2 regions of the Pseudarthrobacter arbutini genome follow, and region 2 is predicted to be linked to the other one. Evidence: predicted binding sites of a transcription regulator. Region 2 holds the regulator's gene; the other holds the start of a gene.
What was found. The regulator Rex, encoded in region 2, represses fermentation and respiration genes when NADH is low (regulators of the CRP and FNR family bind a similar motif). The targets are predictions, from matches to a motif close to CTTGTGAANNNNTTCACAAG.
Positions count from the first base shown of each region.

Region 1: ACX80V_RS19215 (glyceraldehyde-3-phosphate dehydrogenase) is a predicted target of Rex. The motif match lies at 2,760-2,779, and genes of this name have one in related genera.

Region 1 is NZ_JBTNDQ010000019.1:75,835-82,931, reverse strand. Features, by position in the region: gene ACX80V_RS19235 (Nif3-like dinuclear metal center hexameric protein) at 1-581, shown strand, start outside; gene ACX80V_RS19230 (zinc ribbon domain-containing protein) at 706-1,461, shown strand; gene ACX80V_RS19225 (YaaA family protein) at 1,522-2,286, opposite strand; RNA gene rnpB (RNase P RNA component class A) at 2,343-2,729, shown strand; gene ACX80V_RS19215 (glyceraldehyde-3-phosphate dehydrogenase) at 2,998-4,476, shown strand; gene ACX80V_RS19210 (hypothetical protein) at 4,555-4,758, shown strand; gene ACX80V_RS19205 (HNH endonuclease family protein) at 4,884-5,681, shown strand; gene def (peptide deformylase) at 5,691-6,263, opposite strand; tRNA gene ACX80V_RS19195 (tRNA-His) at 6,380-6,452, opposite strand; gene orn (oligoribonuclease) at 6,582-7,097, opposite strand, start outside.
Region 2 is NZ_JBTNDQ010000006.1:211,541-218,637, forward strand. Features, by position in the region: gene ACX80V_RS09105 (TlpA family protein disulfide reductase) at 1-263, opposite strand, end outside; gene ACX80V_RS09110 (histidine phosphatase family protein) at 265-945, opposite strand; gene ACX80V_RS09115 (YceI family protein) at 1,148-1,696, shown strand; gene ACX80V_RS09120 (hypothetical protein) at 1,804-2,550, shown strand; gene ACX80V_RS09125 (hypothetical protein) at 2,731-3,540, shown strand; gene ACX80V_RS09130 (redox-sensing transcriptional repressor Rex) at 3,598-4,323, opposite strand; gene ACX80V_RS09135 (glutaredoxin family protein) at 4,393-4,668, opposite strand; gene ACX80V_RS09140 (HAD family hydrolase) at 4,819-5,637, shown strand; gene ACX80V_RS09145 (hypothetical protein) at 5,781-5,906, shown strand; gene ACX80V_RS09150 (AMIN-like domain-containing (lipo)protein) at 6,668-7,097, shown strand, end outside.

The DNA of each region.
Region 1 (7,097 bases), on a different contig from region 2:
CCATCCACCGTCTCATCGAGTCTGGCACCGCGCTCCTGACCGTCCACACCAACGGTGATTCCGCCGTCGGGGGCGTTTCCGACGTCCTGGCTGATGCGCTGGGACTGGAGGGCGTCGTCCCGCTGACCGTTGCCGCAAACGGCCTGCCCGAGGAAGGCATCGGACGCGTGGGTGATCTGGCGGACGTGATGAGTCTGGGCGATTTCGCGGCCAGGGTGTTCGGCATCCTGCCGTCGGTGGCCGGGGGAGTCCGCGTGTCCGGGGATAAGGATGGGCTGGTGCGGCGCATTGCGGTGTGCGGCGGGGCGGGGGATTCCCTGTTCAACGAGGTGCGGGCCAACAATGCCGACGTCTATGTCACCGCCGACCTCCGGCACCATCCGGCGTCCGAAGCCCGCGAAGCGGCAGTGAACGGCCGGCCGTACCTGATTGACGTTTCGCACTTCGCCAGCGAATGGCTCTGGCTGCCCGCCGCGGCGTCGGCACTGGGCAATGTGCTCGCCGATCAGGGCCACGACGTCGAGATCCAGGTAAGTACCACCAACAGCGATCCGTGGGACTTCATTCTGACTCCGGGCTAAGCCTGGCGTTCGAGGGGCCCCCGGGTGAGCGTAGCGAGGCAGGGGAGCAGGCCAGGCGCTAGAGTCTATACAGCGCCGATACGGTGCCCGGCTTCGGCCGGATTGGATTCAGCGGAGGTAAATAGTGGCCAAGGCAGCACCGGCGGAACAGTTGAAGTTGCTCGAACTGCAGGGGCTGGACGCAAAGCTCAAGTCCCTGTCCAACCGCCGCCGGGCCCTGGAAACCGATCCCCGGATCGAGGACCTGCAATCTGCCCTGTCCGTCGCCAACGGTGAACTCGGCTCCGCCAAGATGGCTGTCCATGACGCCGAAGCAGAGCTGAAGCGTGCAGAGGCCGACGTCGAACAGGTCGCCTCCCGCATCGAACGCGACGAAGCCCGGCTCAACAGCGGAACGGGGCTGTCAAAGGACCTTGTGGCCCTGCAGAAGGACATCGCGTCACTGAACAGGCGCCGCTCCGACCTTGAGGATGTGGAGCTGGAAGTCTTGGAACGCCTGGACTCGCTCCGCGAGCGGCAGGCGGCCCAGCAGCTCATCGTGGACAACGTCCAAGGCTCTTTCGGCGGCATCCGGGCCGAACTCGATGAGGCCCTGGCCGAAGTGGCCGCTGAAGCGACCGTTGTCAGCGGCAAGCGTGCCGAATTCGCTGAAAAGCTCGACGCCGGGATGCTGGCTGTCTACGAAAAGACGCTGGGAAAGCGGGGAGTGGGCGCCGCACGGTTGTTCCACGGGACTTCTGAAGCCTCCGGCATGAAGCTGAGCCCCGGAGACCTCGCAGAAATCAAGGCCGCCGCCGAAGACGACATTGTGTTCTGCCCGGATTCGGGTGCCATACTGGTGCGCTCCGCCGAGTGGAACACCCCCGCCCCAACTGCCTAGCAGCCCCTGAAAGTAGCGCTAGCTGTCGTTTTGAACGTTCAAAACGACAGTTAGTGCTACCTAGTTGGGAAGGATGATGTTCAGCGCGTGCGGTTTCCGCGCTGAACCGTCAACCAACTCCGCGTCCCATTTCTCGCGCGCGGCCTTCAGCAGCTGTACCGGGGTCTGGGGGGCGTTGCCGCGGCGGGCCAGCAGGTGCCGTGCCAGCTCGCCGCGCGTGTGCTTGGCGAAGTGGCTGACCACCTTGCGTACACCGTTGACCTCGGTGAATACGCTGACTGCCACCGTCTGATCCGGCGGCGGTGCCCATGCCACGGCATACGTGCTGGAGCGGCAGTCCACGAGCAGATGCCCGGACACGGACTCCGCGAGGGCTTCCGAAAGCTGCGGCTTCCAGAACGAGGCGAGGCGGCCGACGTCGGGCAGTGCCGTTCCCATCGACAGCCGGTAGGCGGGCACACTGTCGGCGAAGCGGATGGCACCCCACAGGGCCGAGATCACCAGCACCGAAACATCGGCCTTCCGGCGCTGCGCCGGGGTCAGCGTTCTGTAGCCGAGGGCGTCGTACAGAACGCCCGAATAGATCTGGTGCGCAGGGGCCGCCGGTTCGGCGTGGAGCCGGGTGTTGCGTTCGACGTCGTCCTGCAGTGATGCGCCGACGCCGAGCAGCGCGAGGGCATCCTCATGTGCACTCACCGTCCCCAGCGCTTCCAGGACCTTGGCCCGGTAGGTGTTGAGTTCAGGAAAACTCAGTGACGGCCAGTCGACGGCGGACCCGCGGACTGCGGGGGTCTTGCCTTCGGAGGGGGGAAGCAGAATCAGCACCGTACGATCCTACCGGCGACGGAGGGGCCTCCTTCCGGCGGTAGACTGGCTGCGGATGGGTTGACCAGGCGGCCGCGCGTCACGCAAGTGGCTCGAGGAACGTCCGGGCTCCGCAGGGCAGGGTGGTGGGTAACGCCCACTCGGGGTAACCCGCAGGCCAGTGCCACAGAGAACAGACCGCCTGCGTCTTCCGGCAACGGAGGCTCAGCAGGTAAGGGTGAAACGGTGGTGTAAGAGACCACCAGCTTCCCGGGTGACCGGGAAGGCTAGGTAAACCCCACCCGGAGCAAGGCCAGACAGGACACGTTTGAGGGCTGCCCGCCCGAGTGTCCGGGTAGGCCGCTGGAGGGCGTCGGTAACGGCGTCCGTAGATGGATGGCCGCTACTCCCGCGCTGGTAACGGCACGGGAGCACAGAACCCGGCGTATCGGTCAACCCATCCAACACCACCCGCCGGGCACCGACCCGCCCCGCATGTGAGTGATTTCACGCCGGTTGCGGCGGTCCGCGGTGTCGCTCCAGCCTAGAATAGAGAGCGAACGTAGAAGTTCTGCCGCCGGGTCTGCGTTCGCAGCCGGTGGCTTTTCTTTACGCTTCTCCACGGCACCCGGGATGGACCGCATCCTGCCGGTGCCAGAGCCCCTGGACAACATCAGGTGGCCGCCAACCGCGTACGACGACGTATGCGGCTGAACCGAGGAAGGTAGTTCTGTGAGCCAGACGTCAGATTCTTGTCTTGATACGTGGATGGGCCGGGAGGCTCTCGCCGAGGCCATGATTCCGGTGATTGGCCGGCTGTACCGCGAGAACAACGTGGTGACCAGCATTCACGGCCGCAGCCTGATCAACAAGTCCACCATGAACATCCTCAAGGCGCACCGTTTCGCCCGCCGCATGAGCAACACCGAGCTCCTGCTCGAAGAGACCGCACCGCTGCTGAACATCCTGGCTCAGCTGGAGCTTGGTGCGGCGGCCATCGACGTGGCCCGCCTGGCGGAGAAGTTCAAGGCAGAAGGCGACGGCGCCACCTTGGAAGAGTTCCTCCGCGCCGAACTTGCCGAGGTAGTGGGCAAGCGCGGCGGCGATGACCGCACCAGCACCGACGTTGTGCTGTACGGCTTTGGCCGGATCGGCCGCCTGCTGGCGCGCCTCCTCATCGAAAAGGCAGGCGGCGGGCACGGCCTGCGCCTGCGCGCCATCGTGGTGCGCCGCGGCTCGGACAAGGACCTCACCAAGCGCGCCAGCCTTCTGCGCCGCGACTCGGTCCACGGCTCCTTCGAGGGAACCATCCGTGTGGACGAGGATGCCAACACCATCACCGCGAACGGTGTCCAGGTCCAGGTCATCTACTCGGAGAACCCCGCCACGATCGACTACACGGCCTACGGCATCCACGACGCCCTGGTGGTGGACAACACGGGCCGCTGGCGCGACGCTGAGGGCCTGTCGCAGCACCTGCAGAGCAAGGGCGTTGCCCGTGTGCTCCTCACCGCTCCGGGCAAGGGTGCGCTGAAGAACATTGTGCACGGCATCAACCACGGCAGCATCGAGGACACGGACCAGATTGTGTCCGCAGCGTCCTGCACCACGAACGCCATCACCCCGGTCCTGAAGGCCATCAACGACAAGTTCGGTGTGATCCACGGCCACGTGGAGACGGTCCACTCCTTCACCAACGACCAGAACCTGATCGATAACTTCCACAAGGGCGACCGCCGGGGCCGCTCCGCCGCGCTGAACATGGTCATCACGGAAACCGGAGCGGCCACCGCTGTGGCGAAGGCCCTGCCCGAACTGCTGGGCAAGCTCACGGGAAGTTCCATCCGGGTCCCCACGCCGGACGTCTCGCTGGCGATCCTGAACCTGAGCCTTGAGAACGGCACCACCAAGGATGAGGTGAACGATTACCTGCGCCAGATGTCCCTGCATTCGGACCTGCGCAAGCAGATTGATTACATCGATTCGCCGGAGGTTGTTTCCACGGACTTCGTCGGCTCGCGCCGTGCCGGCATCGTGGACGGTCTCGCCACGATCGCCAATGATAAGAACGTCATCCTCTATGTCTGGTACGACAACGAGTTCGGCTACAGCTGCCAGGTAGTCCGGGTCATGGAAGAGATGGCCGGCGTCAACCCGCCGTCCTTCCCCGCCAAGGAAGCCGCTGCTGCCTTGGCCGCAATCGCCGTCTAGGCCGTCTGCCGGGCTGGCTGCCCGACATTCCCGGCTGATTCGCTGGAATCAGCCGGGAATCGGGACCACACTGGTGGCATGGATAACGAGACTCTCCACGAGACCACCCTTGAACACGCCCTCGACGTCGCCAAGGCCAACCACAAAGAAGCCATCAGGCTCCTGGAGCAGGCCCGTGCGTCCCGGGCTTCCGGCGACGTCGGCGACGCCCGGGTGCGCCAGCTCGAAGGGCTCCTCCAGGTTGCCGAAGAAGACCTGCGCCGCGTAGCCCGGGAGCAGTAGCCGGCCTTAGCAGTAGGCGGACTACCCTGGCCACTCGTCCTCCCCATTGTGGATAACCGCCTGGGTGTCAGTGGGGTGGCCTAGGCTCTTCTGGTGCATTACATTTCCGGAAGAGCCGGTTGCCCATGACCGTCAGCTGGCGTGCCTACCGCCGTGCCCGCCGCCGCTCGAGGCAGGCCTGGGCTCTGCTGGCGGTGCTGGCCTTGTCCGCAGTGGGCTCCGCGGGGTGGTTTTTCACCGCGGGCCAGTTCGCTGCGGCAGAACCGGCAATCGCCGGGCCCCGCGAGGCGCCTGTTTTCGACGGGACCTGGATGAAGCCCGTGATCCCGGTGCATGCTGTACCGCAGGGGAGTGCCCTGGCCGCCCTCGAGCGGCTTTCCGTCAAGGGACGGGCTCCCAAAGACAATTACCAGCGGGAAGCCTTCGGGCAGGCCTGGCTGGACGTGGACCGGAACGGCTGCGACACCCGCAATGACATCCTCCGCAGGGACCTCACCGCTGTGGGCTTTACGGAGGGTTCCAAATGCAAGGTAGTGTCAGGGTCCATCCATGAGCCGTACACGGGGAAAGCCATGGAGTTCCGGCGTGGCCCTGAAAGCAGCAAGGAAATCCAGATCGATCACGTCGTGGCGCTCAGTGACGCGTGGCAGAAAGGCGCACAGGGGCTGACCCCGCAGCAGCGCCAGAGCCTGGCCAACGATCCGATAAACCTCATCGCCGCGGACGGTCCTGAAAATCAGCAGAAGAGCGCAAGCGACGCCGCCACCTGGCTGCCGAAGAACAAGAACATCCGCTGCCATTACGTGGCCCGCCAGATCTCGGTGAAGGCGTCCTATGGACTGTGGGTCACGCAGCCGGAGAAGGATGCGATGAAGCGCGTCCTGGACTCCTGCCCGGACCAGCCAACCATTACCGCGAGGTAATGCGTCGGCTCAGTGGCCGAACGGGTCCGGATCCACGCCGGGCATCCAGGTCAGGCCGGGCACACCCCAGCCGCTCTTCTTGGCCAGTTTCATGGCCTTCCGTGCATAGCGGTCCATCAGCCGGTTGACGTAGAGCTTTCCGTCGAGGTGGTCGTATTCGTGCTGGATGACCCGTGCGAACCATCCGGTCGCTTCGAACTCCACAGGCTGCCCATGGCCGTCAAATCCTTCCACCCGCGCCCACTCCGCACGCTTGAGCGGGTATGCGCCGCCGGGGAAGGAGAGGCAGCCCTCTTCCTCTTCCTCGGGGTCCGGCAGTGCGCCAGAGATCTTGGACAGGGTCAGTACCGGGTTTACCAGGACGCCGATGGGCGGAGCGCCGTCGTCGTTGGTGTACTTGTACACAAAGATTCTTTTGCCCACACCAACCTGCGGCGCCGCCAGGCCCACGCCGTTGGCGGCGTCGTTGGTTTCAAACATGTCCGCGATCAGGGTGCGCAGTTCGTCGTCGAAAACCTCCACCTCGGCGGCGCGGCGGTGCAGCACCGGTTCACCCCAGACGGTGATTGGCAGAACTGTCATGTCAGGCGGCCCTTCGTGCGTGCGGCGTGGCGCCGGCGGTTATGCAAAAAAATGGAGGCCGTACCGGATATCCGGTACGGCCTCCAAATGGACGGCTTTTACTGCCGCCCTATGAGGGTGAGCTACGGGGGTTGAACCCGCGACCTCCTGGACCACAACCAGGCGCTCTGCCAACTGAGCTAAGCCCACCATGTGCCCTACAGATTTCCCGGTAGTCCGGTGCTCTGGAAAGGCAACTCAAATAGCTTACCTGCTGTTTGAGGGTGCTTGCGCCACTTTTGGGGTTTTTGCGAAAATTTCCGCCAAACGTGGCGCAGATTACTCTTTCGGAATACGTGCTGTGCCCGGCGAGGCAGTGATGCGCTGGGCGACTTCGCGGGCCGTGGCGCTGTCAGGCCCCGGAGCCGGAACGAAAACCGCCTCGCGGTAGTAGCGGAGCTCGTCGATGGAATCCTGGATGTCACCCAGGGCGCGGTGGCCGCCCTTCTTGGCGGGGGACTGGAAGTAAGCCCGGGCGAACCAGCGGCGGGAGAGTTCCTTAATGGTGCTCACGTCGATCACGCGGTAATGCAGGTGCTCCACAACGGCCGGCATGTCGCGGGATAGGAAGACGCGGTCGGTCCCTACGGAGTTGCCGCCCAGCGGTGCCTTGCGCGGGTCCGGCACCCACTTTTCGATGTATTCCATCACGGCGGCTTCGGCCTCGGCCATGGTCTTGCCGTGAGGCAGTTCCTTGAGCAGCCCGGACCGGGTGTGCATGTCCCTCACGAAGTCGTTCATCTGGGCGAGGGCAGCATCCTCAGGCTTGATCACCACGTCCACACCGTCGCCGAG
Region 2 (7,097 bases):
GCTATCTGCGTGCCGTTGAACAGCGTGCCGTTAATGGCGACTGCGGCCTTGCGGTCCGCCGCGGTGAACTCGGTCACCGAGCCGTCCCCAGCCACGTAGTTCTTGTTGTCGCCGGCTTTGGCCTGCTTGGCGAGGGCGTCTTCCTGCGCACAGGCGGACAGGCCCAGGGTCAGGGCGGTCAGGGCGGCGCCGCCGGCCGCGAGTACGGCACGGCGGGACGCTGTGCCTGAAATTGCGCGGGATGTTGCGCGAGGGTCAGTCATGTCAGGCTCCGGGGGTGCTGGCGGCACCGGGAAGAAGTACGGCAGCGGGCTCACTGTACTCAACGCGCAGGAGCGAGCCGTCGTCGTCGAACACCAGGGAGGTGATGGACGTCAGCGTGCACTCGCGTTTGCGCGGGTCATGCCACAGCGGCCTGCCTTCGGCGCTGAGGCGGGTGGCCCAGATGGGGAGCTGGTGGCTGACCATGATGGCTTCCGGGCCGTCGGTTCCGTAGTCGCCGGCGGCCAGTTCGATGGCCCGGAGCCGGGCGTCCTCAACAGCTGACATGACACGCGCGGCCTGCGCCTTGTACGGTTCGCCCCAGGACGGCCGGAACGGGTTGACCAGGTGGGGCCAGTGCTTGGGCTTCCGGAGCTCGGCCTTGGTGACCTTCATGCCCTGGAAGTAGTTTTCCGCTTCAATGATGCGGCTGTCCGTGTGGAGTTCCAGACCAAGCGCCTCTGCCGTGGGGGCCGCTGTTTCCTGCGCCCTGACCAGCGGCGACGCCGCGAGGTAGACGATCCTTGCCCCGCGCGCGGCACGCTCGGCGAAGTGGTCGGCGAGCATCTGCGCCATTTCCCGGCCCAGCTCGGAGAGGTGGAATTCGGGCAGCCTGCCGTACAAAACGCGGTCAGGATTGTGGACCTCGCCGTGGCGGAGCAGATGGACAGTGGATTGGGGCATGTTTACCAGTTTCTCAAAGATGGCGTGCGATCCGAAATCTTCTACATCCAGTAGAACTGAAATTTTTGGAAAAATGTTCCGGAACCGGGAACAAAACATGCAAACGCATGTTTATACTGGATGCAGCGGATAGTTGAGGATTCAACAGATGAAGCGTCAAGCTATCCGGAAGCACCACCCGACAAACCCAAGGAGAAACACCATGACTCTTCCCGCAGACGTCACCACCGGCACCTGGACCCTCGACAACTCGCACAGCGAGATCGCCTTCACCGTCCGGCACGCCGGCATCAGCAAGGTCCGCGGCCAGTTCAAGGATGCCGTGGCAACCCTGGACCTCGCCGACAACGTGGCCGATTCCAAGATCAGCGCCACCATCCAGACCGCCAGCTTCGACTCCGGCGATGTCAACCGCGACGGCCACGTCCGCGGCGAAGACTTCTTCGACGTCGAGGCCTTCCCGGAAATCTCCTTCGTCTCCAACGGCCTCGTGGCCAAAGGCAACAGCTACGAGCTGACCGGGGATCTCACCATCAAGGGCGTCACCCGCCCCGTTGCCCTTGAGACCGAGTTCAACGGCGTGGCCGTGGACCCGTTCGGCATGACCCGCGCCGGCGTCTCCGCTGAAACCACCATCAGCCGCAAGGACTTCGGCCTGACCTGGAACGCCGTTCTGGAAGCCGGCGGCGTGCTGGTCAGCGACAAGGTTGCCATCAACCTGGAGCTCGCGTTCATCGCACCCGCAGCCTAGCTTTTCTTCCCGAAGCACCCCGGCCGCCACTTCCCCGGAATCTGGCGGCCGGGGTGCTTTGTTTAATCCCCTAGATACCGGCGGATCCGCGGTCTACAGTGAGACCCATGAGCAACAGTGAAGTACCGCAGCCCCAGCAGCCCCAGCAGCCCGGCGCCGAGCAGCCCGGCGCTCAGCCGCCCGTCACTCAGCCGCCCGTCACCCAGCCGCCCGTCACCCAGCCGCCTGTCAGCAACGTTCCCCCTGCCGGCAGTGTTCCTCCCGCGGGCTACCAGCCGCCACCCGCCTACCCGCAGCCGGGCCAGGCGTATGGCCAGCCGGGCCAGGCGTATGGCCAACCGGGCCAGCCGGGCGGGTTCCGCTTTGAGATGCCAACCGACGGCCCCCGCAACTTCAACGACGTTATGCCCAAGGCCGGGTTCTCCGGCATGTTCAGCGTGACCGGGCTGTCCACCGAGCTCAAGGTCTCGTACTGGATCTGGCTCATCGGCGGCATGCTGGGTGTGTTGGGCGGCCTCTTCGGAGTGCTTGTCACTCTTGCATTGTTCACCGTGGCGCCCGGATTGGCTGCGGTGATCCTCCTTCTGGTCCTGGTGGCACTGGCCCTGGCCGCCGCCCAGATTGTCCTGGTCCTGAAGATGAAGGAAGGCAAGGAATGGGCCCGCCTTGCGCTCACCATCGTGGCCGGCGTTTCGCTGGTTCTCGCCGTGCTCGGCGGCAGCGTGGGCGGCGGCGGCATGGGCCAGGGCATCGGCAACAACTGGCTGGGCTTCCTCATCAGCGCCGCGGCAACGGTGCTCATGTGGCTGCCGAACTCGCAGGCCTGGTTCAACTCCGTCAAGGGCCGCGCGTAGACCGGATCCAGTAGAAACACAGTCTTGCGCGACCCCCGCTGAGTTCTGTGGGAATACCTCTCCGGAATGATCCCCCGCGGCACCCGCCGGGGGTACGGTGGGAAGTAAGCCGTACTGGGGGCAGGCCAGTTGGACTGCACCCAGCCGCCGAACTGACATCCGACCTGCAAAGGACCGCTCATGAGCACGCCTGTCCCGCCTCCCGTCCCAAACGAGCCCGAGCCGGGCAACCAGCCGCCAGCGCCCCGATACGGCGAGAACAGCCCGCAGTTCGGGCAGCCCACACCGCCGGCGCCACAGTACGGGCAAAACGCCCCGCAGTACGGCCAGCAGTACGGCCAGCAGACTCCCCCGGCACCCCAGTACGGGCAGAACGCCCCGCAGTACGGCCAGAACAACCCGCCGCAGTTCGGCCAGCCCACGCCTCCGCCTTATGGCCAGCAGCCGTACGGGCAGTCCCCCTACGCGCAGTACCCGTCCGAACAGCCGCAGGCCACGGGATCCAACGGGGTTCCCCAGCTGGTCAACATCTCGTTCTGGCTGCTGATTGGCGCGGGTGTTGTGTATGTCATCAGCCTGCTGATGGGCATTGGCATGCTCGATGACCCGGCGATGCGCCGCGCCTTCGAAGACGCCATGCGCAGCGGTGGCGCTACCGGCACGGAGTTTGCCTTCGACGATTTCAAGGGTGTCCTCGCCGGGTCGCTCGTGGTCTTCGCCATCATCGGCGCTGGGTTGTACGCGCTGGTGGCGTTCTTCGTCCGTAAGGGCAAGAACTGGGCCCGCATCCTCGGTACCGTTTTCGCGGCACTGTCCATTTTCGGCCTCTTCGGACCACCGAGCCTCGGAACCGTGGGGACGCTGGCCGGGATCGCAGCGATCGTGCTGCTCTACCTGCCGGCCGCGGCACCTTACTTCCGCAAGCAGCAGCCGTTCGCTAACCCGTACGGCGCCCCGGGCACCACGCCTGGCAACCCCTACGGGCAGTAGTACCAACGAGCCGCATCCACACCCTAACGGGCGTGGGCCCCATCAGCCGCCGACGAACTAGGCGGTCTGGTCCGGGGTCTGCGCCCGTTGTGCGTGATAGGCGAGGATCTGCAGTTCGGTGGCCATATCCACCTTGCGGAGGTTGACGCCCTCGGGGACCTGCAGCATAACGGGGGCGAAGCTCAGGATGCTGTGGACACCCGCCGCCACCACGCGGTCGCACACGGCCTGCGCCACGTGGGCCGGAAGTGCCAGGACCACCATGTTGGCGCCCGTCCGCTGCAACACGGCCTCCATGTCCGCAGCGTCGCTGACGCGCAGCCAGCCCACCTCATTGCCCACCACCATCTGGTCGGCGTCGAAAATTGCCACGACGTCAAACCCGCGGGACTCGAAGCCGCCGTAACGGGCCAGGGCCTTGCCGAGGTTACCCGCGCCAACAATGGCGACCTTCCAGTCGTGGGTCAGCCCCAGGGCCGCGGAGATGTGACGGCTCAGGTACTGCACTTCGTAACCCACTCCGCGCGTGCCGTAGGAACCCACATAGGAAAGGTCCTTGCGCAGGGTTGACGAGCTCACGCCTGACGCTTCCGCCAGCGATTCCGAAGATACCCGTTCGACGCCGTCGGACAGCAGCGTGTTAAGGGCGCGCAGGTAGATGGTCAGCCGGGCCACTGCTGCGGGCGGTATTTGCTTGGTGGACTCGGCGCCGTGGACGGGCTGTGTACTGTGGCCAGCCTCTGTACCTTGGACAGCATGGGGAGATGAATCCAGTGAAGTCACTATCCCCTCCATCCCATCGCGTCGTGACTCCACTCTAGAGCCCCGCCGCTGGTGCCAACAAAGCCGGTGTCATTCTGCGAGGCCGCTTACCGATTGGGCCATGGCGCGTTTGAGGACGCGCTCCAGCCGGGCTTCGTCGATCTTCCAGAAATCGCGTTGGATTCCATCCACCAGGACTACGGGGATTTCCTCCGCGTACCGCTCACGCAGTTCCGGCATCTCGTCCACCTGCTGTTCCGTCCACCCAAGTCCCAGCAAGGCAGTAACGCGTCCGACGGCGTCGCGCGCCCCTGCACACAGGTGACAGTCTGCTTTGGTGATGAGGACTACCTCGGGTTTTGCCATGCATTAACCGTATCGCCCTTCAGGGCAGAGGACAGTGGCCGACGGCGGGGCGTACGGCGACGCGGGTATCCGGGCGAGCGCTGGCACTCGCACTAGCACTCGCGCTGGCATTGAAATCTTGGTCACCGAGTATTGACTAGACTCGTGGACATGCCCGAGGAGAAGTACGTCGCTGTGGTGACCCAGCCGGATGCGTTGATGCAGACCGGCGAAGCCGCCTTCTTCGACGTCGATAACACCCTCATGAAGGGCGCCAGCCTCTTCCATGTTGCCCGCAAGATGCACCAACGCGGCGCCTTCACCCTGACGCAGGCTGCGGGGTTCGCGTGGAAGCAGTTCAAATTTGTGGCGCGCGGCGAGAACATGGACGATGTCCACGCTGTCCGCGACTCCGCCCTCACCCTCGCCGAGGGCATCACCGTGGAAGACGTCAAGGCCCTGGGCGAAGAGGTCTACGACGAAATGATCGCGTCCAGGATCTGGCCCGGCGCCAAGGCACTGGCGCAGCAGCACCTGCGCGTGGGCCGGCGGGTCTGGCTGGTTACCGCAACCCCCATCGAGGTTGCCGCGGTCATTTCCACCAGGCTCGGCCTGACCGGAGCCTTGGGCACCGTGGGCGAGGTTGCCGACGGCATGTACACCGGCCGGCTTGTGGGCGACATCCTGCACGGTTCCGCCAAGGCAGTGGCAGTGCAGGCCCTGGCCCACGCCGAAGACCTGGACCTCAAGCGGTGCTGGGCTTACAGCGACTCATACAATGACATCCCGCTGCTGACCCTGGTGGGGCACCCGGTAGCCATCAACCCCGATGCCAGGCTCCGCCGCCACGCGCGGGACAACAACTGGCCGGTCTACGACTTCCGTTCCGGCCGCCGCGCCGCAACCGTGGGCCTCAAGGCAGCAACGGCCGGCGGCGTAATTTACGGACTTTGGAAAGGCTTCGCCCGCATCCGCGGCCCGCGCATTTAGGAACCCGACCCGCCAGCTGCTGCGTCTCGCGTAGGAGCGCATCGCGGCCGAACGCGGGACGAAGGTCGCCCAGCGACCGTAGGAGCGCCTTTCGGCTGTGTCTAAGAGCCTGTTCCTAAACCTGTTTGCCCAAGCGTTTGCTGGTGATTCTGATCATTGTCCAGCGGACCATGGCTTCGTGGTGGGCCGATCGCGTCGACAATGGCCCGGCGGCAGTGGGCCTCGGGTCGTCCGCCGGCGCCGTTGATGAAGGCCGGGTCCGGCAGTAGCGGATCGATCACCCTCCACTGCGCGTTCGTGGTGTCGGTCGGATACCGGCGTGCACGCGGTGCCGGGCACGAGTGGAAGGGAGCGAAGCGGCAACACCGGGCCGCAGCCTCAATAGCGCTTTCATCCTGGGTACGGCAAACTAACACGAAGGAACTCCCGTGAACCGGCGATGTAGACAATCACCGGATTAACAGGAGTTCCGCCTCATTAAAAGCCGCCACGCCGCACTACCGTTCGTCTCCGGGCGCCACAGGTTTGGGAAAAGGCTCTTAGCGGGGGCGGAAATCCGCATCTGCTGACGGTCCGCCCATCAGGAGCAGCCGTAGACGCCCTCGTTTGTTTGACCCGGATGGAAACGGAGGCAGAGGCACCGGCCGCGTAGATCTCCCCGGCACACGATCCGTGGTTCATCGTCCATGATCAGGGGTTGAAAAACTCGTGAATAGATGCAGAACCGTTTCATTATCGTCGCCGAATCTTGCTTGTTTGCCGTCGTCTGGGAGCACAAACTGAACGCATCACACCGCACCGCGAACGGGAGCGGGGGGTGCCATCCCACTACATGGCAATGAGGCCATCACGTCCAGTGGACGTCTTCACTCGCAATCCCTTGAGCAATCAGGATGTAAAAATGAGCATCAACTTCCGGGCACCGTGGGGACGGCTGCCCAAGCATTCCGGACCCGGAAACGGGATCCCCGCCCGCGGGACCATGTCCCAAACGCTGCCGAATGCAGCGCGACCAAAGCGCCGGCGCATCATGGCGAAGGTACCCGCCCTACTGGCGGTCCTGGCGCTGACCGCAGGACTGGGACTCGTTGTGCCCGGCACCGCCTCGGCGGCCCCCTTCTGCGGAATCACCTGGGGTTCGCTGGCCAAGTCGACCGCCACGCTGGCGTTGGGTCCAAGCCAGGATCCGATCACCAATATCCGCTCCGGGCGCCACGCCTGCTTCGACCGCCTGGTGGTGGACGTCAACGGCGAGGTCCCCAGATACACCGTGCGCTATGTCAGGGCCGTGACACAGGACGGGTCCGGCTTCACCCTTCCGCTGCGGGGCGGCGCGTTCATCGATGTGACAGTCATGGCACCGGCCCATGACCAGAACTACAACCCGACCTACACCCCGGCGAACCGGGACGAAGCGGTGAACGTTGCCGGCTTCCAGACCTTCCGCCAGGTGGCATTCG